DNA from 3 places in the uncultured Amnibacterium sp. genome. Region 2 is predicted to be linked to each of the others. Evidence: predicted binding sites of a transcription regulator. Region 2 holds the regulator's gene; each other region holds the start of a gene.
The links. Region 2 encodes HrcA, which represses chaperone genes, less so after heat shock. Its sites were predicted from a motif close to TTNGCACTCGNNNNNNNCGAGTGCNAA; they were not measured.

Region 1 (8,294 bases), on a different contig from region 2:
CGTAGCGCGGTGCCCGCTTCGCCGTCAGCTCGACCTCGATCAGTTCACTCGTTCGTAGCCCGATCGCAACACCGTCCGCCTGATGACCTCCGACGTAGGACGGCCGGTCGTCCCGCCGCCACGCGAAGCCCGCCGCGAGGTAGCGGGCCGAGACGGCTGAGACTGCGATCTCGTGCCGAGTGGTCTGGCGGTAGATGTTGGGCCGGGACTGCCCAGTCGCCTCGAACGTTCCCCACACGATGGATCCGCCCGGTCCGCCGAGGTTCTGCCGCTCGACGAGTCCGACAAGCTCCATCCGCGCCACCCACTCCTGCGCCCGTCTCGTCGACACCGGTCGATCCGAATCGTTGAGCACTCCGAGCAACCACCGGATCGCCTGCACATCCGTCACTCGAACGATCCGCAACCACTCGCACACTCGCTCGTCCCGCGCCGTCACCCACACTCGCCGACCCGCAACGCTTTCCATTCGAACCATCTCGCAACCCCGCCTCCGGAACGCCCACACGCCCCCTCAGCTCACGCCATCACCTCTCCCTGCTTCTCCGCACCCCTTCTGTGCTCCACCGTCACAACTGCTTCTCCATTCATCCATCCATCCCTTTCATCCCCCTCTTCTTCCTTGCCCTGTCCTGGCCTGCCACCTGTACTTCCGAACCACCCACACACAACTGTCTTTTCAAGTTGTGTGTGGGTGGTTCGGAAGCCGCATCGCGGAGGCGGCAGGCCAGGACAGGGCAAGACGGGTGAAACCCGTCGCTGCACCCCTCGACCCGAACGACGCGGGCAACGACGGGGAGGGCGAGGGGCATACCGCCGCGGCACGCTCGTGTCGGCGACGGATCAGGGCGCGTGGAGCTTGAGCCGACGCAGTTCGCCCTCGTAGATCCCGCAAACGAAAGGTCCGTCGACACGTCCGATCCACCGGTCGATCGAGGCGCGGTGCCGGGTCAACCAGTCGACCATCGCAGCGCCCGTGATGTCCGCCGCGGTGATGACGAATACCCGGGCGCTGGAGTAGTAGATCGCCTCGGCCTCGAGCGGACGCTGAGCCACATGGGCGTCCTTGCACAGCAGTACCTCTCCGAGGCCGGTCGCCTCGCGGATCCATCGCTCGTCGGGGACCTTCTCCCCGCGCCGGCGCCGTAGCGCTCGTTCATGGTCGTGACGGGCCAGCCGAGCGATCGCATCGCGTTCGGTACCTGGTGAGCGCCGACACCGCGATCCACGAAGAATCGGGTCGTCGGCGGCTGCACTGCAGGGTGCTACGCGGCTTGGAAGAGCAACGAACGAACATCTGCCTCATCGAGGTCGAAGTCGTCGGCGATGCTGCCCGTGGTCTCGCCGGCTCGTAACCGGCCGAGCACGTCGTCGACCGCTATCCCGCGATCGACGATCGTCGGCCGGCCCCCGTTCACCAGCGGATCGACCGTCACCGGCAGGCGGTCGAACCGCGGAAGACCGAAGGACGACGCATAGCCGTCGGAGAAACGGATCTGTTTGAGGTACTCCCCGACGACCTCGTTGAAGACCGCCTGCCCGCTTCGGACGACGATCATGCGCGTGTCCGCTGCTCCGGGTTCGGCACGCCAGAGCACCTCTGCACCGTCCGTCACCAGCCGGTCGCTCGCGAGCGCGTACTCAAGCCCGATGCCCTGCTCCAGTGCTTCCACAGCGGGCCTGATGCGCTGCATCGGCACCCCCGCCCTTCGGAACGACCACAGGACGAACGCTTGCGCGAGACCGACGAACGGCACGGTGTAGCCGCGACCAGGCTTCGTGAGCGCGATGAGCGGAGGCTTTCGGAGACCGCGGTCGGAGTACCCCTCGGCCCAGCGATGCACCGTCGACGTCGGGGCACCGACGATCCGCGCCACATCCATCTGGGAGTACATAGGCGTCACGTACTCGCGTCGCAGGCGGTCGCCCGCGAGAGCCTGACGCGCCGCACTCATGTCGCGACAGTAGCAACGGGCGCCGTCGCCGTACCCTGCCGCCGTGCGGCCTCAGGCCGCAGTGCCCCGAACTGGGTCACCGCGACGGGACAGGGATTGACCTGACCGTGCCGATCAGCCCCAGAGCGTCCCCGCGACGTTCAACGTTGCGCCGAAGCCGCCGTCCACCTGGATGTCGGCGCCGTTGACGTAGGACGCGCCGTCACTGCCGAGGAAGAGCAGCGGGCCGACCTGCTCCTCCGCTGAGGACCGGCGCCCGCTCGGGACTGTGACCGGGTCGATCGCGGCCGCGGTGTAGGCGCCCTCGATGGCCTCGAGCATCGGCGTCTGCACGGCGCCGGGGCTCGTGGAGTTGACGCGCACCCCTCGCTGGATCGTCGTCGCCGAGAGCTGCATCGTCCAGAGGTCGAGTGCCTCCTTGCCGAAGGAGTACGCGTGGCCGGCGGCCTGCTCGTTTTGCTCGTACCACTCCACTCCCGCCCGGAAGGTCGTGGTCGCGAGCAGGTCGAGGATCAGCGCGTGCTTCGTGCGCCACGCGTAGCCGCCGTCGGAAGAGGTGTTGACGACCGAGCCGCCGGACGGGATCTGCGGCAGCAGCAGCTCGGTGAGGTATCGCGTCCCGAGGAAATTGACCTTGAAGATCTCGATCGCAGGCATCATCGGCACGGCGCCGGCGCAGTTGAAGAGCACATCCACGGGACCGCCGATGCTCGCGGCAGCCGCCTCGATCGAGGCGGGGTCGCTCAGGTCGAGCGCGTGGAACCCGGCGGTCTGAACGGTGGGCTTCCGGCGGGAGGCGGCGTGCACCTCCGCCCCAAGGCCGACGAGGGTCTCGGTGACCGCGGCGCCGATGCCGGAGGAGGCTCCGGTGACGACGACGCGCTTGTTCTCGTACTCGGTGAAGCTCATGGAACGTCCGTTCTGGTGAGGGCCTGATCGACGACGGCTCCCTACGAACCTGCAGCAGAGCAGGCATCGGTCCGAGCGTCGTCCCCGTGCGCACACTAATGCGAGACATGGAGTCTCGTAAGTGGCACACTGACTCGGCCGCCCGATCACGACGCCGCACGAGCGAGTGCCGAGGGGCGACCTCGAGGAGGAGGACAGCACATGGGTGAACGTCTCAAAGGCCGGACCGCACTGGTGACCGGCAGCGGGAACGGGATCGGGAAGGAGGTCGCGCTGGTGCTCGCCGCCGAGGGCGCCTCCGTCGTCGTGAACGACCTGGGGACCGACGTCGGTGGCGAGGGCAGGAGCTCGGCCGCCGCGGATGGGACGGTCGCCGAGATCATCGCGGCCGGCGGTACCGCCATCGCGAACTACGACTCGATCGCAACGCCGGACGGCGCGGCCGCCGCGGTGCAGACGGCCATCGACAGCTTCGGCGCGCTCGACATCCTGATCGCCAACGCCGGCGCGCTCGTCAAGGGGACGCTCGCCGGCCTGCAGACCGATGACGGGTCCTGGCGGACGCTGCAGGACCTGTACCTCGGGCAGAAGTTCTGGCTGTCCCGCGCAGCGGTGCCGGCGATGGCGGAGCGCGGCTGGGGCCGGGTGCTGTTCGCGACCTCCGAGATCGCCCGGGGGACGCAGGCGAACCCCGTCGGCGCCGCGGTGCTCGGCGGCGGCATCGCGATGTCGCACGACCTGGCCAACACCTACCGCGACCAGGGCGTGACGTTCAACTGCTACGCGCCCGCTGCCGGCACGCGAACGTTCGATCTCTATAAGGATCAGATGGATGATGCGTTGCGCGCCCAAGGCGTGCCCGAGGACCAGTTCGGCGCCTTCTACCTGCCGCCCGCCGACCGCATCGCACCGATGATCGCCTGGTTGTGCACCGACGCGGCCGCCAGCGTCACTGGCCAGGTCTTCGCAGTCAAGGGCTCCGAGGTCACCCGCTGGACCGACATCGCCGACGGGCCGACGATCGTGAAGGACGCCGACCCTCGCGCCCTCTGGACGCTCGACGAGCTCGACGTGCAGGTGCCCGCTCATCTGCTGGGCGCAGCCGCGCACTGAGCGCGACGGGCAGGTCCGTTCGGAGGGGATCCTCAAGAGCGGACCTGCCGCCCGGGAGAATGACTCACGATGACGACCGCACGCCCAGGGCGCTCCCGCAGCGAGACCGCTTGGAAGGCGATCCTCGCGGCGACCCGCGATGAGCTCGCGACGCAGGGCTTCGACCGCCTGTCCATTGACAGGATCGCCTCCGCGGCCGGGGTCGGGAAGCAGACCGTCTACCGCTGGTACCCGTCGAAGAACGCGCTCGTCGCCGAGTGCATCCTCAGGGGCTACGTCATCACCCCCTCCATCGGGGTCGCCGACTCCGACGATGTCCGACGCGACGTCGCACGATGGCTCGAGGACTTCGCGGCGGGCAGCCGGCAGCCGAACGCGGCCGCGCTGATCCGCGCAGGCACAGCCGCAGCAGCGGAGGACCCGGACATCGCAGCTCGGTACCAGGAGGTTGTGTCGGCGAACGAGGACGCGCTGGTGTCGCGGCTCGAGCGTGGGGTCGGGGCCGGGCAGCTGCCCGGCGACACCCCCACTGCCGCGCTCGCGGAGACAATCGTCGGGTCGCTGCTCTACCGGGTACTCACCCGGCAGGACATCACGCCCGAGTACACGGACGACCTCTTCCGCGTGGTCTTCGGTGACCGCCGGCGCAGCGTGAGCTGAGGCCCGCGCCGCACCTCTGCACGCGGAGCGCTGCGCAGGATCTCGATGCGCGACGCTTCGAAACGCGCAGCGGTTCGCACCCGCTCGTGCAGCGGGCGCCCGCGTCGAGGCCTCGAATGATTCAGCGCTGCATGAGGCCGGGAGCGCGCTCCGAGGAGCGGTGCGAGCATCGGATCGTGTCCAGCTATCAGCTCATCGCAGCCCTCGGAAGCTCGTTCGCCGCAGGTCCCGGCATCGCGCCCATCGAGGATCCGGCAGCCATGCGTTCCGGCAGGAACTACGCCCGCCAGCTCGCGGACCGGTTCGGCGCCCGCCTCGTCGACCTCACCGTCTCGGGCGCGACGACCGCCAACGTGATCGACACCCCGCAGCAGCTCGCAGACGGTTCCACGCGACCGCCGCAGACCGATGGCGTTCCGGCGGCGGCGGACGTGGTCACCGTCACCGCCGGCGGGAACGACCTGCAGTTCGCCGGAGCCATGCTCTTCCTCGCGTGGCAGCGTCAGGACCCCGAGTCGCCGATGGTGCAGATGCTGGGCCAGATGTTCGCCGGCGGCATCCCGGCCCCCACGGATGCCGCGGTCGAGGCCGCCACCTCCGGACTCGTCAGGGTGGTCGAGCGGGTGCGCGAGCAGGCCCCGACCGCCCGGGTCGTCCTCGTGGACTACCTGACCGTGCTCGACGACGAGTCGATTGATGCGACGCCGTTCACCCGTGACGAGCTCGACCAGTTCCTGACGATCCAGCGCGCGATCGGCAGGGTCTTCGCGGATGCGGCGGCACGCACCGGAGCCGATCTCGTCCTCGCGTCCGCCCTGAGCGTCGGTCACGCGCTCGGCTCGAGCGAGCCGTGGGTGCAGCCGTTCCACCCGACGATGGCGGAGACCGCGGGCTCCTTCCACCCGAACGAGGCCGGCATGACCGCCATCGCCGCGGAGCTCGAGCGGGTGCTCACCGCCTGATCCCGTCACGCGGTGACATCGGCCCATCCCGGATAGCGCCGCGCGAGCTCCTCCGTGTGGGCGATGAGCGCTCGTGACGTGGGAGAGAGCGATGCCGCGCTCCACGCCAGACCGAAGGTCCGGTAGGCGTCGGGCGTGGTGAGCGGGACGCTGACGGTCCGGGGGCTGAGCGATGCGTCCGCCGGGAGGATCGCGACTCCCAGACCAGCGGCGACGTAGCCGCGGATGGTCATCAGGTTGTCGGCTTCGAGCACGATCCTCGGGCTGAACCCGGCTGCAGCGCACAGCGCGTCGGCGCGCTGGCGGGCGTCGAAGCGGTGGTCGAGTGCGAGGAACGACTCGTCCCGGACCGACCTCAGGTCGACTCGCTCACGCCGTGCCAGGGCATGCCCGATCGGCGCGACGAGAACGAAGGCCTGCCGGCCGACCGCGAGCCACGCGAACCGTTCTGGCGGCCTGGGCGCGGTGATCGCGATGTCGACCCGCCCGCTGTCGAGCCCGTCGACGAGGTCGGTGCTCGAGCCCTCGCGATGCGCGATCACCACTTCCGGGCGGTCGACGAGGAACGATGCGATCAGCTCGCCGGCGACGGTGGGTCCGAGGGAGCGCAGGAACCCGACGGTGAGCGCCGCGCCCTGTTCCGTGCCGCGGATCCGGGCCAGCGCCACGTCGACCGTGTGCAGCGCGTCCGCCGCAGCAGCCGCGAGTGTGCGTCCCTCATCCGTCACCTCGATGCCCCGACCCCGACGCACCACCAGCGGGATGCCGAGGTCCTCCTCCCACGTCCGGAGGGCCCGCGACAGCGTCGGCTGGCTGGTTCCGCTCCGGGCTGCGGCCTTCGTGATGTTGGCGTCGAGGGCGAGCGCGGCCAGCTGTGCGAGAGCGGGCGCGAGGGAGGCGGCCGACGTTCCATTCATTCGTGAATGAAACTCCGGGCGCCTGCATGGACGCAGAGCCTCCGTCCGCGCAGAGTGGCGGCATGGCTGATCCCGACGCTCGCTGGACGACTCACCGGCGTGAGAAGCAGCGCCGCATGACGTCGCTCGGACTGGCCGCCGGATCCAAGGTCGTCGATGCAGCGCGGATCGACGAGGTGCTGGCCACCCTGATCCAGCCCGCTGACCGGGTGTCGCTCGAGGGCGACAACCAGAAGCAGGCCGACTTCCTCGCGCAGTCGCTGGCGCAGGCCGACCCGGACAAGCTGCACGACTTGCATCTGCTGATCTCGTCGGTGAGCCTGCCGGCTCATCTCGACGTGTTCGAGCGCGGCATCGCGTCCCGCCTCGACCTCGCATTCGCCGGCCCGCAGAGCCTCCGTCTCGCGCAGCTGGTCGACGACGGCGTCGTGACGATCGGCGCGATCCACACCTACGTCGAGCTCTACGCCCGGATGTTCGTGGATCTGCCGCCGAACGTCGCACTGATCTGCGCTGAAGCCGCGGACGAGCACGGCAACCTCTACACGGGCCCGAACACCGAGGACACCCCCACGATCGTCGAGGCGACCGCGTTCCACGACGGCATCGTCGTCGTGCAGGTGAACCGCATCGTCGACACGCTCCCCCGAGTGGACATCCCGGGCGACTGGGTCGACGTCGTCGTCGTCAGCCCGAAGCCGTACAAGCTCGAGCCGCTCTTCACCCGGGACCCCGCCAAGATCGGCCGCGTCGAGATCCTGAAGGCGATGCTCGCGATCCGTGGTGTGTACGAGCGCCACGAGGTGGTGTCCCTGAATCACGGCATCGGGTTCGACACCGCCGCGATCGAGCTGATCCTGCCCACCTACGGCGAGGAGCTCGGGCTGCGTGGTCGCATCGCGAAGCACTGGGTGCTGAATCCGCATCCGACCCTCATCCCGGCGATCGAGAGCGGCTGGGTCCAGTCCGTGCACTGCTTCGGCGGCGAGCCCGGGATGGAGCGCTATGTCGCTGCCCGGCCCGATGTCTTTTTCACGGGTCGTGACGGCAGTCTCCGGTCGAACCGGGTGCTCGCGCAGCTCGCCGGGCAGTACGCGATCGACATGTTCATCGGGTCCTCGCTGCAGATCGACGGCGACGGCAACTCATCAACCGTCACTGCGGGCCGACTCGCCGGATTCGGCGGGGCGCCGAACATGGGACACGACCCGCACGGGCGCCGGCACGGCAGTGCGGCCTGGCTCGACCTCGCCTCGGGCGAGGGAGCGAGCCGGCGCGGGAAGAAGCTGGTCGTGCAGCTGGTGGAGACGTTCAAGGCCGGTGGCACCCCGACGTTCGTCGACCGCCTCGACGCGCTCGCCGTCGGCGAGCGCGCCGGTATGCCGCTCGCTCCGGTGATGATCTACGGCGACGACGTCAGCCACGTCGTCACCGAGGAGGGCGTCGCCTACCTCTTCAAGGCGACGAGCGTCGAGGAGCGGCGGGAGGCGATCGCCGCGGTCGCGGGCGCCACGCCGATCGGGCTGCGGCACGATCCGCGTACGACCGAGCGGCTGCGCCGCGACGGCGTCGTCGCGTTCCCGGAGGACCTCGGTGTGGACGTGCGCCGGGCCGACCGATCGCTGCTCGCGGCGAAGAGCGTCGGCGACCTCGAGGCGTGGTCCGGCGGCCTGTACGACCCGCCCGCGCGCTTCCGGAACTTCTGAGCCGATGATGCGCACCGTGCAGGAGGAGCTCGACGCACACGCCGTCGCGGCGGCCGCTGTGGGTGCACTGCA
Region 2 (5,502 bases):
GCGGCCGGGCCGGCCGTCGAGGTTCGGAGCACCGTCGGGCCCATGCGCACCGGCGTCGCCCCGGCTGCGGTGAGCCGGTCCAGCTCCTCCGGCGCGATACCGCCCTCCGGGCCGACGACCAGGACCACGTCCCGATCGCTCGGCAGGTCCACGTCGACAAGACGCGTCTCCGCCGTCGGCTCCAGGAGGAGGATGGTGCCGCCGAGCGCAGCCAGGTCCGCGGTGGTGGCGAGCGGCAGCACCTCCACCGCCCACGGCCGCATCGACTGCTTGCCCGCCTCCCGCACGATCGCGCTCCAGCGAGCCCTCCCCGCGTCGACCTTCGGGCCGGCCCAGCGGGTGATGCTGCGGGCCGCCTGCCACGGCACGACCGCGGCGACGCCGAGCTCGGTCGCCATCTGGATCGCCGCCTCGTCGCGGCCGCCCTTCGCGAGCGCCTGCACGAGCACGATCCGCGGCACGGTCTGCGGCTCGTCATGGAGCGTCAGCACGCGCAGCTCCACGTGATCCCGCGCGACCGAGACCGCCTCCGCCTCCGCGACCCGACCGCGGCCGTCGCCGACGACGACCCGCTCCCCCACGCGGAGGCGCGAGACCTGCGCCGCGTGCCGCGCCTCCTCGCCCGTCAGCTCCGCACCCGCCTCCGACAGCGCCGCGGCGAGGTAGAAGTGGGCCACGGCCTCAGACGCCGAGGAAGCGGTCGCGCAGCTTCGCGAACAGACCCTGCTGGAAGTGGGAGAACTGCGGCGCCTTCTGCTTGTTCCGTCCCGCGAGCTGTCGGACCAGCTCCGTCGCCTTCGCGTCGAGCTTCGTCGGCGTCACCACCTGCACGCCGATCCGCAGGTCTCCGCGCCCGGACCCGCGGAGGCGGGTGATGCCGCGGGAGGGGATCGTGATGACCTCCGCGCTCTGGGCACCGGGGTGGATCTCGATCTCGACGGGGCCGTCGAGCGACTCGAGCGTCGCCGTGGTGCCGAGGATCGCGTCGGTCATCTGGACCTCGAGTGTCGCGAGCAGGTCATCGCCGGCCCGGCTGAAGACGTCGTGGTGCCGCACCTTCATCTCCAGGTACAGGTCGCCTGCGGGGCCGCCGGCCTGGCCGACCTCGCCCATGCCGGCGAGCTGCAGCCGGAGGCCGGTTTCGACGCCGCCGGGGATGTCGACGGGGATCGTGGTCCGGGCGCGGACCCGGCCCTGTCCGACGCAGTTGGTGCACGGGTACGGGATGACGGTGCCGTACCCGCGGCAGACGGTGCATGGGGTCGAGGTCATCACGTTGCCGAGCAGCGACCGGACCGCGCGCTGGATCTGGCCGCTGCCGCGGCAGATGTCACAGGTGGCGACGGAGGTGCCCGGCTGGGTGCATGCGCCGTGGCAGACGTCGCAGAGCACGGCCGTATCGATCTCGAGGTCGCGGTGGGCGCCGAACACGACGTCCTCCAGGTCGACCTCGACGCGCAGCAGGGCGTCCTGCCCGCGCTCCTGCCGCGACTTCGGGCCGCCGGAGCGCATGCCGCCGCCGAAGAACGACTCGAAGATGTCCCCGAAGCCGAACTGCTGGCCGCCCGCCTGGGAGCCGCCCATGTCGTACTCCTGCCGCTGCCGCGCGTCGGAGAGCACGTCGTAGGCGTGGGTGACGTCCTTGAACCGCTCGGACGCGTCCGCGCCCGGGTTCACGTCGGGGTGCAGCTGACGCGCCAGCCGGCGGTAAGCCTTCTTGATGTCGTCGGACGAGGCGTCGCGGGCGACGCCGAGCACTTCGTAATGGTCAGCCACGTGGGCCCTCCTGGTCGCCGCGGACGTGCGCGACGGGTCGTCGTGGCCGCCGTGCGGCCGGTGTGATCACTCCTCGCCGAGGAGCTTCGACAGGTACCGCGCCACCGCTCGCACGGCGGCGATGTTCCCCGAGTAGTCCATCCGCGTCGGGCCGAGCACCCCGAGCCGGGCGACCTCGCCGGCCGACGACCGGTAGCCGCCGGCGAGGATCGAGGTCTCCGCGAGCCCGACGAGCGGGTTCTCCCGGCCGATCGAGACGGAGACGCCCCGGTCGTCCAGCTCCATCTCGCGGAACAGGCGCATGAGCACGACCTGCTCCTCGATTGCCTCGAGCACCGGCAGGATGCTGCCGGGGAAGTCGCGTTCGGTGCGGGCGAGGTTCGCGGTGCCGGCGAGCAGGAGGCGGTCCTGCCGTCGGTCGTCGATGGTCGCGGCGAGCGCCGAACCGATCCGCTCGACCGCGGAACGCCGAGCGGGCGGCAGCTCCGCCGAGAGCGCGTCGATCGCGGGCGCGACGTCGGCGATCAACCGCCCGACGAGCGCCGAGTTGATGCGGGCGCGCAGCTCTGCGAGCGCGACGTCGTCGAACGGGTCCTGCTCCGGCTGCGGCAGCTCGACGACCCGCTGGTCGACCCGGCCGGCATCGGTGATCAGCACGACCAGCACGCGGCTCGGCGACAGCGCGACCAGTTCGACGTGCCGCACGTAGGACCGCGGCACCACCGGGATCTGCACCAGCGCGACACCGTTCGTCAGCTGCGCGAGCATGCGCACGGTGCGCGCCAGCACGTCGTCGAGGTCCGCGCCCTCCTCCAGAAAGGTCCTGATCGCGAGCCGCTGCGCCGTGGTCAGCGCCCGCACCTCCGCGAGGTGGTCGACGAACATCCGATAGCCCTTGTCCGTCGGCACGCGGCCGGAGGAGGTGTGCGGTGCCACGATGAGGCCGTCCTCCTCGAGGGCGGCCATGTCGTTGCGGATGGTCGCGGCCGAGACCCCGAACGTGTACCGGTCGACGATGGTCCGGGATCCGACCGGCTCGCGGGAGGAGACGTAGTCCTGCACGATGGCCCGCAGGACGTCGAGACCGCGCTCCGAGACCACCGCGCTCCCTCCGCCTGGCACTCCCTGCACCTGACTGCCAATTCTACCGCGCGTGACGCGCGGGTCTGGCGGCGCCTCCCGGCCTGTCGATACCCTGAGCGCCATCCGCCGGTGTGACGAGCACACCGACTGAGTGACAGGAGCCCCGCGATGACGGACCCCCAGCCTGCTTCGCCCGGTTACCCTCCGGCTGCCCAGCCCCTGTCGCCTGCCGACGAGAAGCTCTGGTCGACGCTCGCCCACGTGGGCAACGTCCTCGGTCTGCTGCCGTCGCTGCTGATCTTCCTGATCCTCGGCCCGCGTGGCCCGAAGGTGAAGCAGGAGTCCCGCGAGGCGCTCAACTTCGTGATCACGGCGATCATCGCGATCGTCGCGCTCGCGATCATCGGCGCCATCGCGAGCGGGATCGGCGCCGCCGCCCCGAGCGGCATCGGCCTGCTCTTCGGGCTGATCACGCTGCTGATCGGCCTCGTGCAGTTCGCGGTCTACGTGCTCGTGATCGTGTTCTCCATCGTGGCCGCCGTGCGGGTCAACAACGGCGGTTCGTACCGCTACCCGTTCGCGCTGCGACTCATCAAGTAACTCCTCTCGAACGGCAGGAACGACCTCATGTCCTACAACCAGCCCACCGCGGCCCAGCCGTTGAGCGAGAGCGACGGTCGACTGTGGGCGACGCTCACCCACCTCAGCGCGCTCGTCGGCATCGTGATCGGCGTCGGCACGATCGGCTGGCTCGGACCGCTCATCATCTTCCTCGTGTTCAAGGACCGCAGCCCCTTCGTGCGACAGCACGCGGCGACCACCCTGAACTTCCAGATCACCATGGCGATCGCGGCCATCGTCGCGATCGTGCTGTGGATCGTGCTGGTGGGCTTCCTGCTGACCGCCGCGATCTACATCATCACGATCGTCTTCTCGATCCTGGCCGCCGTCGCCGCGAATCGGGGCGAGCCGTACACCTACCCCCTGTCGATCAGGTTCATCCGGTAGCGAGCGGCAGGAGGCGGCGGACGACGGCGTCCGCCAGCAGCCGTCCCGAGCGGGTCAGCAGCACGCGCCCCGCGAACGCGGCGGGCGGGTCGACGAGTCCGTCCGCGATCAGGCCCGCGACCGCACGGCGGCCTGCAGCGCTGAGCCGCTCGACGGACATGCCGTCGCCGAGGCGGGTCTCGAGCAGCACGCGCTCGACGGCTCGGGTCTCGTCGTCGAGCGTCTCCCGGCCGGCCGCCGGCGACCCTCCGGCCGCGATCCGCTGCGCGTAGACGGCGGGGTGCTTCACGTTCCACCAGCGCACCCCGCCGACGTGGCTGTGCGCGCCGGGCCCGACCCCCCACCAGTCCTCGCCGGTCCAGTAGGCGAGATTGTGCCGGGAGCGCTGCGATTCGGCCTTCGCCCAGTTGCTCACCTCGTACCAGCGGTAGCCGGCCGCGCTGAGCCGGTCGTCGGCGAGCTCGTACATGTCGGCCTCGAGGTCGTCGTCCGGGCTCGCCAGCTCACCCGAGCGGATGCGGCGGGCCAGCGCGGTGCCGTCCTCGACGATCAGCGCGTAGGCGGACACGTGGTCGGGCTCGAGCGCCAGGGCGGTGTCGAGGCTGCGCCTCCAGTCGTCGAGCGACTCCCCCGGGGTGCCGTAGATCAGGTCGAGGCTGACGTCGAGCCCCGCGTCCCGCGCCCAGCCGACGACGAGCGGGACGCGCTCGGGGTCGTGGGTGCGGTCCAGCACCCGCAGCACGTGCGGGACCGCGGACTGCATCCCGAACGAGACGCGGGTGAAGCCCGCCGCCGCGAGCTCCGCGAGCCCGGCCGCGTCCACCGAGTCCGGGTTCGCCTCCGTCGTCACCTCGGCGCCCGGCGCGAGGCCGATCGCGTCCCGGACCGCGCCGAGCATGTGCACGAGGTCGGCGGGAGGCAGGAGGGTCGGGGTACCGCCCCCGAAGAACACCGTGCTCGCGCGTCGTGGCGGCAGCCCCGCCTGCTGCAGCACGGTCGCGGCGAAGGCGACCTCCTGCGCGGCCTGGCCGGCGAAGTCGCCGCGCTTCGCGCCCCGCAGCTCGTCCGCCGTGTAGGTGTTGAAATCGCAGTAGCCGCACCGCACCCGGCAGAACGGGACGTGGAGGTAGACGCCGAACGCCCGGTCGTCGGCCCCCTCCAGCACGGATGCCGGCAGCAGGCCGTCCGCGGGAGCGGGATCGGCGATGGGCAGGGCGGAGGGCACGAGGACCCATTGTCGACTCCGCCAGGATGGGTCGGTGCGCATCGAGCCTCGGAAGATCCTGCTCTGGGACGTCGACGGGACCCTGCTGCTGAACTCGGCGAGGGCGGGCACGTACTACCACCGCGCCATCCGCGACGTCGCGGGCGTCGGTCCGGCCCCTGACGAGCCGCACGCGGTCGAGCACGGCAAGACGGACGGGCAGATCCTCGCCGAGCGCCTCGAGCGCTGGGGCGGCGACCCCGCGCTGTTCGACGCGGTCTCGGCCCGGATGGACGAGCTGTCGGACGCCTACCTCACGGACGAGTGGCGGCGGGAGGCGGCGCCCGGCGTCGACGAGGCGGTGCGCGCCGTGGCTGCCGCCGGGTGGACGAACGGGCTGCTCACCGGGAACTCGCCCCACCGGGCGCGGG
Region 3 (8,294 bases), on a different contig from region 2:
CGGGCAAATCGACGCTGCTGAAGGCGATCTTCGGTCAGGTGAACATCCGCAGCGGCACCGTCACCCTCCGCGGCGAGGACATCACCGGGCTCGGCGCCGACAAGCTGGTCACGAAGGGCGTCGGCTTCGTGCCGCAGACCAACAACGTGTTCCCGAGCCTGACCATCCAGGAGAACCTGGAGATGGGCGTGTTCCAGCGCCCGAAGCTGTACGACCAGCGCATCGACGAGGTGCTGGGGCTCTTCCCCGAGATGAAGAAGCGCCTGAAGCAGCGAGCGGGATCCTTGTCGGGAGGCGAGCGCCAGATGGTGGCGATGTCCCGCGCGCTGATGATGGACCCCTCCGTGCTGCTGCTCGATGAGCCGAGCGCGGGCCTCTCCCCCGTGCGCCAGGACGAGACGTTCCTGAACGTCGCCCGGGTCAACCGCGCCGGGGTCTCAGTGCTGATCGTCGAGCAGAACGCCCGGCGGGCGCTGCAGATCTGCCACCGCGGGTACGTGCTCGACCAGGGCCGCGACGCCTACACGGGCAGGGGCCGCGAGCTGATGAACGACCCCAAGGTGATCGAGCTGTACCTCGGCACCCTCGCTGCGGACCAGGACGCGGCGCGCGGCGCGTGACCCGCGCACGGCGGCCGGCGGTCCTCGCGGGCGCCGCCGTCGTCTCGGTCGTCCTCGCCGGTTGCTCGGCGCCCGGCTCCGGATCGCTGCCGGGCGTGCACGTGCTCGTGCTGCAGTACCGGTCGGACATCGCGCCGCATCGGGTGCAGCTCGAGGTCGTGAATGGCTCGAAGCAGACGATCGTCGTCGATGAGGCCTCGTTGGGCGGGTCCGGCTACTCCCCCGCGCTCCGCTGGGCGGACAGCGATCCCGCCGAGATCGGAGCCGGGGCGACCGTCGACCTGCCCGCGGCGCTGACGACGGCCGGCTGCAGCACCCCGGAAGCGCTGTCCGCGCACCTCCGGCTGTCCGACGGCACGACCAGGACCGTCCGCGCGGTGGACTCACACGGCACGCTCGCCGTGCTCCACCGGCAGAACTGCTTCGCCGCGACCGCCGCGCGCACCGCCACCGTCGCCTTCGCGGGGTTCAGCGACCACGGCCGGACCGCCGAGCTGGACCTGTCGGTCCGGGGCGGTGCACACGTCGACGACGGCCTGACGATCGAGCACGTGCTGCCCACGACCCTCCTGTCGCCGTCGGACGAGGCGACGACGTGGCGGCTGGATCGCCGGTTCACCGCGGACGGCACCCTGACGCTGACGGCCGCGCCGACGCGCTGCGACCTTCACGCCGTGGCGGAGGACAAGGTCGGCGCCGTCCTGCAGGTGCAGGTGCGCCTGGCGGACGGCACCTCGGGCACGGTGAACGCGACGGCGCCGGCGGCGCTGAAGAACCGCATCCTCGCGTGGATCGTGCGGGCCTGCGGCACCGGCTGACCGCCGCTGCCGAAGACGGAAGGCGTGGGGCCGGCTCTCGCCGACCCCACGCCTTCCGTCGTGTGTGGGACCTACTTCGTCAGGTCACCGAACTCCGACCCGGTGGCCGAGTTGGTGTTGCCCTTCGCGTACTTGTAGATGGTGACGTACGCCTGCGACGGGTCGCCGTTCTTGTCGAGGCTGATGGGGCCCGAGACACCCTCGTAGTCGATGTCCTTCGTCCCGGCCGTGACGAGCTTCGCGCACGCCGCGAACGAGTCGCACTTCGTGCCGCCCTCCGAGACCTGCTGGAGGTTGTCGCGGATGGTGGTGCCGTCCGTCTTGCCACCCACCAGGGAGGCGAGCGCGATCAGCGTCGTGGCGTCGTAGGTCTCGGGAGCGTACGAGAACACCGACAGCTCCTTGGCCCCGTCGGTCTTCGCCTGCGCCTGCAGCCGGTCCTTGAACTCGGTCGATGCGACGACCCCCGGGTTGGTGAACTGGGCGCCGGCGATGTCGACGTTCTTGAAGCTCGGGTCGATGACGCCGTAGTTGCCGTCGGAACCCCAGACCTTCGAGAACGGGTAGCCCGCCTTGTCGATCTCCTGGGCGATCGACTTGATCTGGTCGAACGAGATCACGATGAACGCGTCCGGCTTCGACGCCAGCGACTTGCTGACCTCGGCGGAGAAGTTCGTCGCGGCCGGGTCGAACGACACGTCGGAGGCGAGCGTGCCGCCACCGGTCTCGATCGCCGACTTGACGCTGTCGTTCAGGCCCTGACCGTAGGAGTCGTTCTGGTAGAGCACCGCGACGTTGATCGCGCCGCCCTTCAGGACGGCCTGGCCGAGCACGCGGCCCTGCAGCACGTCGGACGGGGCGTCCCGGAAGTAGTAGCCGTCGTCCTTGTAGGTGCTGAAGACCGGCGAGGTGTTCGCTCCCGAGAACTCGACGACCTTCGCCTTCGCGATCTGGTCGATGACCGTGAGCGACACGGAGGAGGACGCCGCACCGATGATCGCGCCCACGTCGGACGAGAGCAGCGAGGTCACGGACTGCGTCGCGATGTTGGTGCTGGTGTCGCCCGAGTCCTTCTGGATGGCGCTGACGGTGATGCCGGCCTTGGCCTTGTTGATGTCGGCGACGGCGAGGTTCACGCCCTCGATCTCGGGCGGGCCGAGCGTCGCGAGCGTGCCGGTCTGCGGCAGGATCGTGCCGATCTTCAGGCTCAGCGCGCTGGCCGAGCTGGACGTGCTGCTGGGCGTGTTGGAGCACGCTGTCAGTGCGACCGCAGCCGCGGCGGTCATGGCGATCGCCATCGCGGCGCGTGGTCCGCGTCGGATTCCAGACATGGAGGTCCTCACTTCTTCGGGTTCAGGGCAGGTCCGTGGCTCACGGACACCCCACGAGCAGTGGGCACGACCGTACGGCGATCACGTTCCCGTCATGTTTCGCAGAGCGCTGGATGGGATTTCGTTGTGAATCCGTGACCCTCGCGCGGGGCGGGATCAGGTCGCGGGATCCGGGACGGTGCGGGGCGGTCGGTGGTGGGTGAGCGACTCCGCGACGAGCACGGCGAGCGCGATCCAGACGAGGACGAAGCCCGACCAGCGCCCCGTCGTCATGGCTTCCTGCAGGACGACGACGCCGATCACGAGTTGCAGGATCGGCGTCAGGTACTGCAGGAAGCCGACCATGGACAGTGGCAGCCGGCGGGTCGAAGCGGCGAAGAGCAGCAGCGGCACGGCGGTGATGACGCCTGCGGAGCAGAGCATCAGTGTCGTGAACCAGCCCGCCGACCCGAACGCGAGACCGGAGGTGCCGCCCACGACGATCAGCTGCACGGCCGCGACCGGCGCGAGCCATGCGGTCTCGAGCGAGAGCCCGGAGATCGCGTCGATGCGACCGAGACGGTTCTTCACCAGGCCGTAGGAACCGAAGGAGGCGGCGAGGGCGAGCGCGATCCACGGCGGGGAGCCCGACTCGACCGCGAGGATCACGACCGCGACGGCGCTGATCCCGATCGCCGCCCACTGCACCGGACGGAGCCGCTCGCGCAGCACGACGACGCCGAGCAGGATCGTGACGATGGGGTTGATGAAGTAGCCGAGTGCGGCATCCACGACGTGGCCGGTGGTCGTGGCGAGCACATAGACCGTCCAGTTCACCCAGATCAGCACACCGGCCAGCGCGAAGGAGGCGACGGCACGGCGGTCGCGCAGCAGGGTCCGGAACCGGCCGAGCCCCCGCGTGACCGCGAGGAGGATCGCGCAGAACACGAGGGAGAGCAGCACCCGCCACCCGACGATCTCGAACGAGCCCGCGGGGCGCATCAGGATGAAGTAGACGGGCATCGCGCCCCAGAGCACGTAGGCGCCGGCGCCGAACAGCAGCCCGGAGCGGTACCCCTGCTCCCCCGCTGTCACTGTCCCGAGCCTATGCGCCGGGCACGGCGAAGGCCCCGCACCTCTCGGCGCGGGGCCCTCGTCGTTCAGCCTGACGGAGTCAGTGCGTGACGACTGCGAGCACGTCCCGCGCGGAGAGGACCAGGTAGTCCTCGCCCTGCACCTTGACCTCGGTGCCGCCGTACTTCGAGTACAGGACCCGGTCGCCGACGGCGACGTCGATCGGCACGCGGTTGCCGTTGTCGTCGATACGACCCGGTCCGACCGCCACGACCTCGCCCTCCTGGGGCTTCTCCTTGGCGGTGTCGGGGATGACGAGTCCCGACGCGGTCGTCTGCTCGGCCTCGACCTGGCTGATCACGATGCGATCCTCGAGCGGCTTGATGGAGACCGACACGGTCCACCTCTGCTTTCCTGAGTGCTTTCAAGTACACGTGTGAATTGGCACCCTGGACAGCCGAGTGCCAGCCCCTAACCCTAGGCGTCGTCTGGCACTCATGCAACGCGAGTGCCAGCAGCGCCCGCGCCTACGGTGGTCGGGTGGAACGCAGCGAGCTCGAAGCGCTCCTCAGCCCCCGCGTGCTGACCGCAGTGGACGAGGAGTCGAGGCCGGAGACGCCCGCCGACGTGCTGGCGCGATCGACCGCGCTGCGACGGTCCGGCTTCTCCCCCGACGAGACGGCCGCGATCCTGACGCAGGCGGCGCTGCGGCGCAGAGCCCGCGCGAAGTTCGGCGAGTTCGCCGAACGGATGCTGTTCACCCGGGCGGGACTCGAGCAGGCGACGCGGCTCGATGTCGCCGCGCGGCACGCGGCACGGTTCCGGACGGCGGGAGCGACGTCCGTCGCGGACCTCGGCTGCGGCATCGGCGGCGACGCGCTGGCTCTCGCGGGTGTCGGGCTGCGCGTGCTCGCGGTCGAGCACGACCCCGTGACCGCGGTGCTGGCGCAGTACAACCTCGCACCGTTCCCGGAGGTGGAGGTGGTCGCCGGAGACGCGGAGGAGGCCGACCTCGGCGCCGTCGACGGTGCGTGGATCGACCCGGCGAGGCGCACCGCCGGGCACACCGACACCCGCCGTGTGGGTGTCGCCGACTACAGCCCGTCGCTCGCCTTCGCGGATCGCACCGCCGCCCGCCTGCCGACCGGGGTGAAGCTTTCGCCGGCGCACGACCGGGAGGCGGTCCCGGCCGATGCGGAGGCCCAGTGGGTGTCCGACCACGGTGAGGTGGTCGAGCTGGTGCTCTGGCGGGGCGGGCTCGAGCGCGAAGGCATCCGTCGTGCGGCGCTCGTGCTCGGCCCGGCGGGTGCAGCGGAGCTCACGGCGGCGGCGGACACCGAGGACGTGCCGGTCGGCGCCCTCGGCGACCACGTCTACGAGCCCGACGGCGCCGTGATCCGGGCGCGGCTGATCGGCGACCTGGCCCGGTCGACGGGGACCCACCCGATCGGACCGGGTATCGCGTACCTGACCGGTGACGGGCCCTCCCCCTCCCCGTTCCTGACCCCGTTCGCGGTCGAGGCGGTGCTGCCGTTCGACCGCCAGCGGATCCGGAAGGAGCTGCGAGCGCGCCGCATCGGCCGGCTGGAGATCAAGAAGCGCGGCGTCGACCTGGACCCGGCCGCGTTCCGGAAGGAGCTGGCGCTGCAGGGCGACGAGGATGCGGTCCTGATCGTCACCCGGACGGCGGAGCGGCGCGTGGCCCTGGTGTGTCGCCGCTGACGGACGGAATCACGACGGTGCGGTGCCGGCGGACCCCGCAGTCACCTACGGGGACGTGCTGATCGCACCCGACGAAAGCGCTGTGGCGATCAGCGCGACGTAGGCGATGATCCCGATGATTCCGAGCAGGGTGAGGGCGATGCCGATGATCAGACCGGCGAGCGCCAGGCCGCGGCCGTTCTCGCCGGTCCGCTTGATCTGGCCGAGCGCGATCGGGCCGCAGATCACGCCCCCGATCGGGACGACGATGCCGAGGATCAGCGCGATGATCGCGAGCGTGTTCGTCCTCGGCGGGGCTGCGGACGAACCGGTGTAGGGCCTCGACGGCGGCGGGGTGGGCTGGTAGTCGCTCATGGCTCCTCCTCAGGGGGGTCGCGACATGCTCTCAGCGCACGCGCCCGAGCGTCAACGGACGCGCGGGAATCGGTCAACCGAGCACGACCTGATCGACCGGCAGCGACGAGTCCACGCCGAATCCGGCCCCGCTCGGTGCGATCCCGGCCTCGACGAGCCGTGCGCCGAGCCCGGCGATCATCGCGCCGTTGTCGGTGCACAGCGCGAACGGCGGGATCCGGAGGCGCACGCCGGCGGCGGCCGCCCTGGCGGTCGCGACCTCGCGGAGACGCCGGTTCGCCACGACCCCACCGCCGAGCAGCAGGCGGGGTACCCCGGTCTCGGCGCAGGCGTCGAGCGCCTTCGTCACGAGCACGTCGACGACGGCCTCGCGGAACGACGCGGCGACGTCGGCGACGGCCACGGGCGACCCGTCGATCCCTGCCCGCTCGACGTGGCGGGCGACGGAGGTCTTCAGCCCGGAGAACGAGAAGTCGAAGCGGTGCCGCTCCCGGTCCTTCGCGGCGGACAAGCCGCGTGGGAACCGGATCGCCTTCGGGTCCCCCTCCACCGCGGCCAGATCGATCGACGGGCCGCCCGGGTAGGGCAGCCCGAGCAGGCGGGCGGTCTTGTCGAACGCCTCGCCGGCCGCGTCGTCGAGGGTCTCGCCCAGCAGTGCGATGTCGTGCACGAGGTCCCGCACGAGCAGCAGGGAGGTGTGGCCGCCGGACACGAGGAGCGCGACGGTCGGGAGCTCGACCGGCACCGGCTGCTCGCCCGCCGCGTGCAGCTGATCCGCGGTCACGTGACCGACGAGGTGGTTCACGCCGTAGAGCGGCTTCCTCGCCGTGACCGCGAGCGCCTTCGCCGCGCCGACGCCGACCATCAGCGCGCCGGCGAGACCGGGCCCCGCGGTCACGGCGACCGCGTCGAGGTCCGCGATGCGGACACCGGCGACCTCGAGCGCCCGCTCGAGCGTGGGCCGCATGGCCTCCAGGTGCGCCCTCGCGGCGATCTCGGGCACGACGCCGCCGAAGCGCGCCTGCTCGTCGACGGAGGAGGCGATGACGTTCGCCAGCACCTCCCGGCCCCGGACGATGCCGACGCCGGTCTCGTCGCACGAGCTCTCGATGCCGAGGACCAGCGGCCCCGTCACGGCGTGGCTCCGAGGTCCAGTCGCATCACGATCGCGTCCACCCCGTCCGGCTGGTAGTAGCGCGGCCGCCGGCCGACCGGTGCGAACCCGCGCGAGGTGTAGAGGTGCTGCGCGACGGCGTTGTCGGCGCGCACCTCGAGGAACATCCGCTGCGCACCCCGGGCGCACGCCGTGTCGATCATGTGCTGCAGGAGGTCGGCGCCGATGCCCCTGCCCCGGGCGGGTGCGCCCACGGCGATGGTGAGCACGTCGGCGTCGCCGCTGCCCGCCGGTGCCAGCACGGCCGCGTAGCCGACGACGTCCGCGCCCTCTTCCGCGACGAACGCGTCGCCGGCCGCCAAGGTCTCCCGCATCGCGGACGGCGACCAGGCGTCGGTCGGGAAGCTCGCGCGCTCGATCGCCATCACCGCGTCGACGTCGTCGGCGACCGCCGCACGGATCGTGGCGGTCATCCGAGCACCGACTTCCTGACGGTCGAGACCGTCACGTCGGGGCTGCGGAGATAGCGCGCCTCCTGCGCCTCGGGCGCGATTCCCGCGCGCCGTCGCAGCGCGGCGATCGTGCCGAGCAGCCCCGCGTCCACGGCGCCGACCACCCGCGTCAGCGCGGAACCGACCTCGTCCGGGCCGACCACGGGTTCGCCGTCGCGCGTCGGCAGCCCGGCCTCGTCGAGCCGCCGGTAGACGGTCGAGAACTGCTCGCGCCGCTTCGCGTCCGCCACGACGGCGAAGGCGGGCACGACACCGCGACGGACGGCGGCGAGCGCGACGGCGTCGTGGCTGAGCACGGGCAGCTCGACGGCGCCGAGCACGAGGGCGGCGGTGCGGGCCGCGGCCATGCCGACCCGCAGCCCGGTGAACGGTCCCGGGCCGACGCCGTACGCGACCGCGTCGATCACCGGCCGCTCCGCGCGATCCAGGACCGCCTCCAGCAGCGGACCGATGTGCTCCGCGTGCGCGCGGGCGTCCTCGTCGAGCAGCGACGCGACGACCTGGCCGTCGTCGCGCACGACCGCGACCGACGATGCGCCGGAGGTGTCGATCGCGAGGAGCACGACGGAAGAGCCTACGAGTGCCGATTGTGTCGGACGGGCAGTACATGCAACACTCCCGCTTGTACTGCTTCACCGATACATAGGATGTCCGATGTCGATCCTGCCGCCCGTCCTGCCGCTGCTCATCGCGATCGTGGCGTTCCTCCTCCTCGGCTCCATCGGCGTGCTCGCGTCGAGGAGCGCCGATCCGATGCAGCACGTGCGCGG

Region 1: a site for HrcA is predicted at 3,011-3,037, ahead of ACFE67_RS05410 (coniferyl-alcohol dehydrogenase). Genes of this name have one in related genera too.
Region 3: a site for HrcA is predicted at 4,311-4,337, ahead of groES (co-chaperone GroES). Genes of this name have one in related genera too.

Annotation. Positions count from the first base shown of each region.
Region 1 is NZ_CAXTHO010000029.1:14,288-22,581, reverse strand. It holds gene ACFE67_RS05425 (hypothetical protein) at 1-331, opposite strand, end outside; gene ACFE67_RS05420 (hypothetical protein) at 844-1,176, opposite strand; gene ACFE67_RS05415 (DUF433 domain-containing protein) at 1,266-1,955, opposite strand; gene ACFE67_RS05410 (coniferyl-alcohol dehydrogenase) at 2,070-2,864, opposite strand; gene ACFE67_RS05405 (SDR family NAD(P)-dependent oxidoreductase) at 3,066-3,977, shown strand; gene ACFE67_RS05400 (TetR/AcrR family transcriptional regulator) at 4,047-4,637, shown strand; gene ACFE67_RS05395 (SGNH/GDSL hydrolase family protein) at 4,814-5,599, shown strand; gene ACFE67_RS05390 (LysR family transcriptional regulator) at 5,605-6,516, opposite strand; gene mdcA (malonate decarboxylase subunit alpha) at 6,579-8,222, shown strand; gene ACFE67_RS05380 (triphosphoribosyl-dephospho-CoA synthase) at 8,239-8,294, shown strand, end outside.
Region 2 is NZ_CAXTHO010000152.1:363-5,864, reverse strand. It holds gene ACFE67_RS13610 (16S rRNA (uracil(1498)-N(3))-methyltransferase) at 1-677, opposite strand, end outside; gene dnaJ (molecular chaperone DnaJ) at 682-1,776, opposite strand; gene hrcA (heat-inducible transcriptional repressor HrcA) at 1,843-2,877, opposite strand; gene ACFE67_RS13595 (DUF4870 domain-containing protein) at 3,028-3,459, shown strand; gene ACFE67_RS13590 (DUF4870 domain-containing protein) at 3,487-3,867, shown strand; gene hemW (radical SAM family heme chaperone HemW) at 3,857-5,092, opposite strand; gene ACFE67_RS13580 (HAD family hydrolase) at 5,127-5,502, shown strand, end outside.
Region 3 is NZ_CAXTHO010000019.1:26,915-35,208, forward strand. It holds gene ACFE67_RS04055 (ABC transporter ATP-binding protein) at 1-620, shown strand, start outside; gene ACFE67_RS04060 (hypothetical protein) at 617-1,438, shown strand; gene ACFE67_RS04065 (ABC transporter substrate-binding protein) at 1,510-2,736, opposite strand; gene rarD (EamA family transporter RarD) at 2,926-3,843, opposite strand; gene groES (co-chaperone GroES) at 3,923-4,219, opposite strand; gene ACFE67_RS04080 (SAM-dependent methyltransferase) at 4,363-5,544, shown strand; gene ACFE67_RS04085 (DUF4190 domain-containing protein) at 5,590-5,898, opposite strand; gene tsaD (tRNA (adenosine(37)-N6)-threonylcarbamoyltransferase complex transferase subunit TsaD) at 5,972-7,033, opposite strand; gene rimI (ribosomal protein S18-alanine N-acetyltransferase) at 7,030-7,485, opposite strand; gene tsaB (tRNA (adenosine(37)-N6)-threonylcarbamoyltransferase complex dimerization subunit type 1 TsaB) at 7,482-8,087, opposite strand; partial or broken gene ACFE67_RS04105 (hypothetical protein) at 8,179-8,294, shown strand, end outside.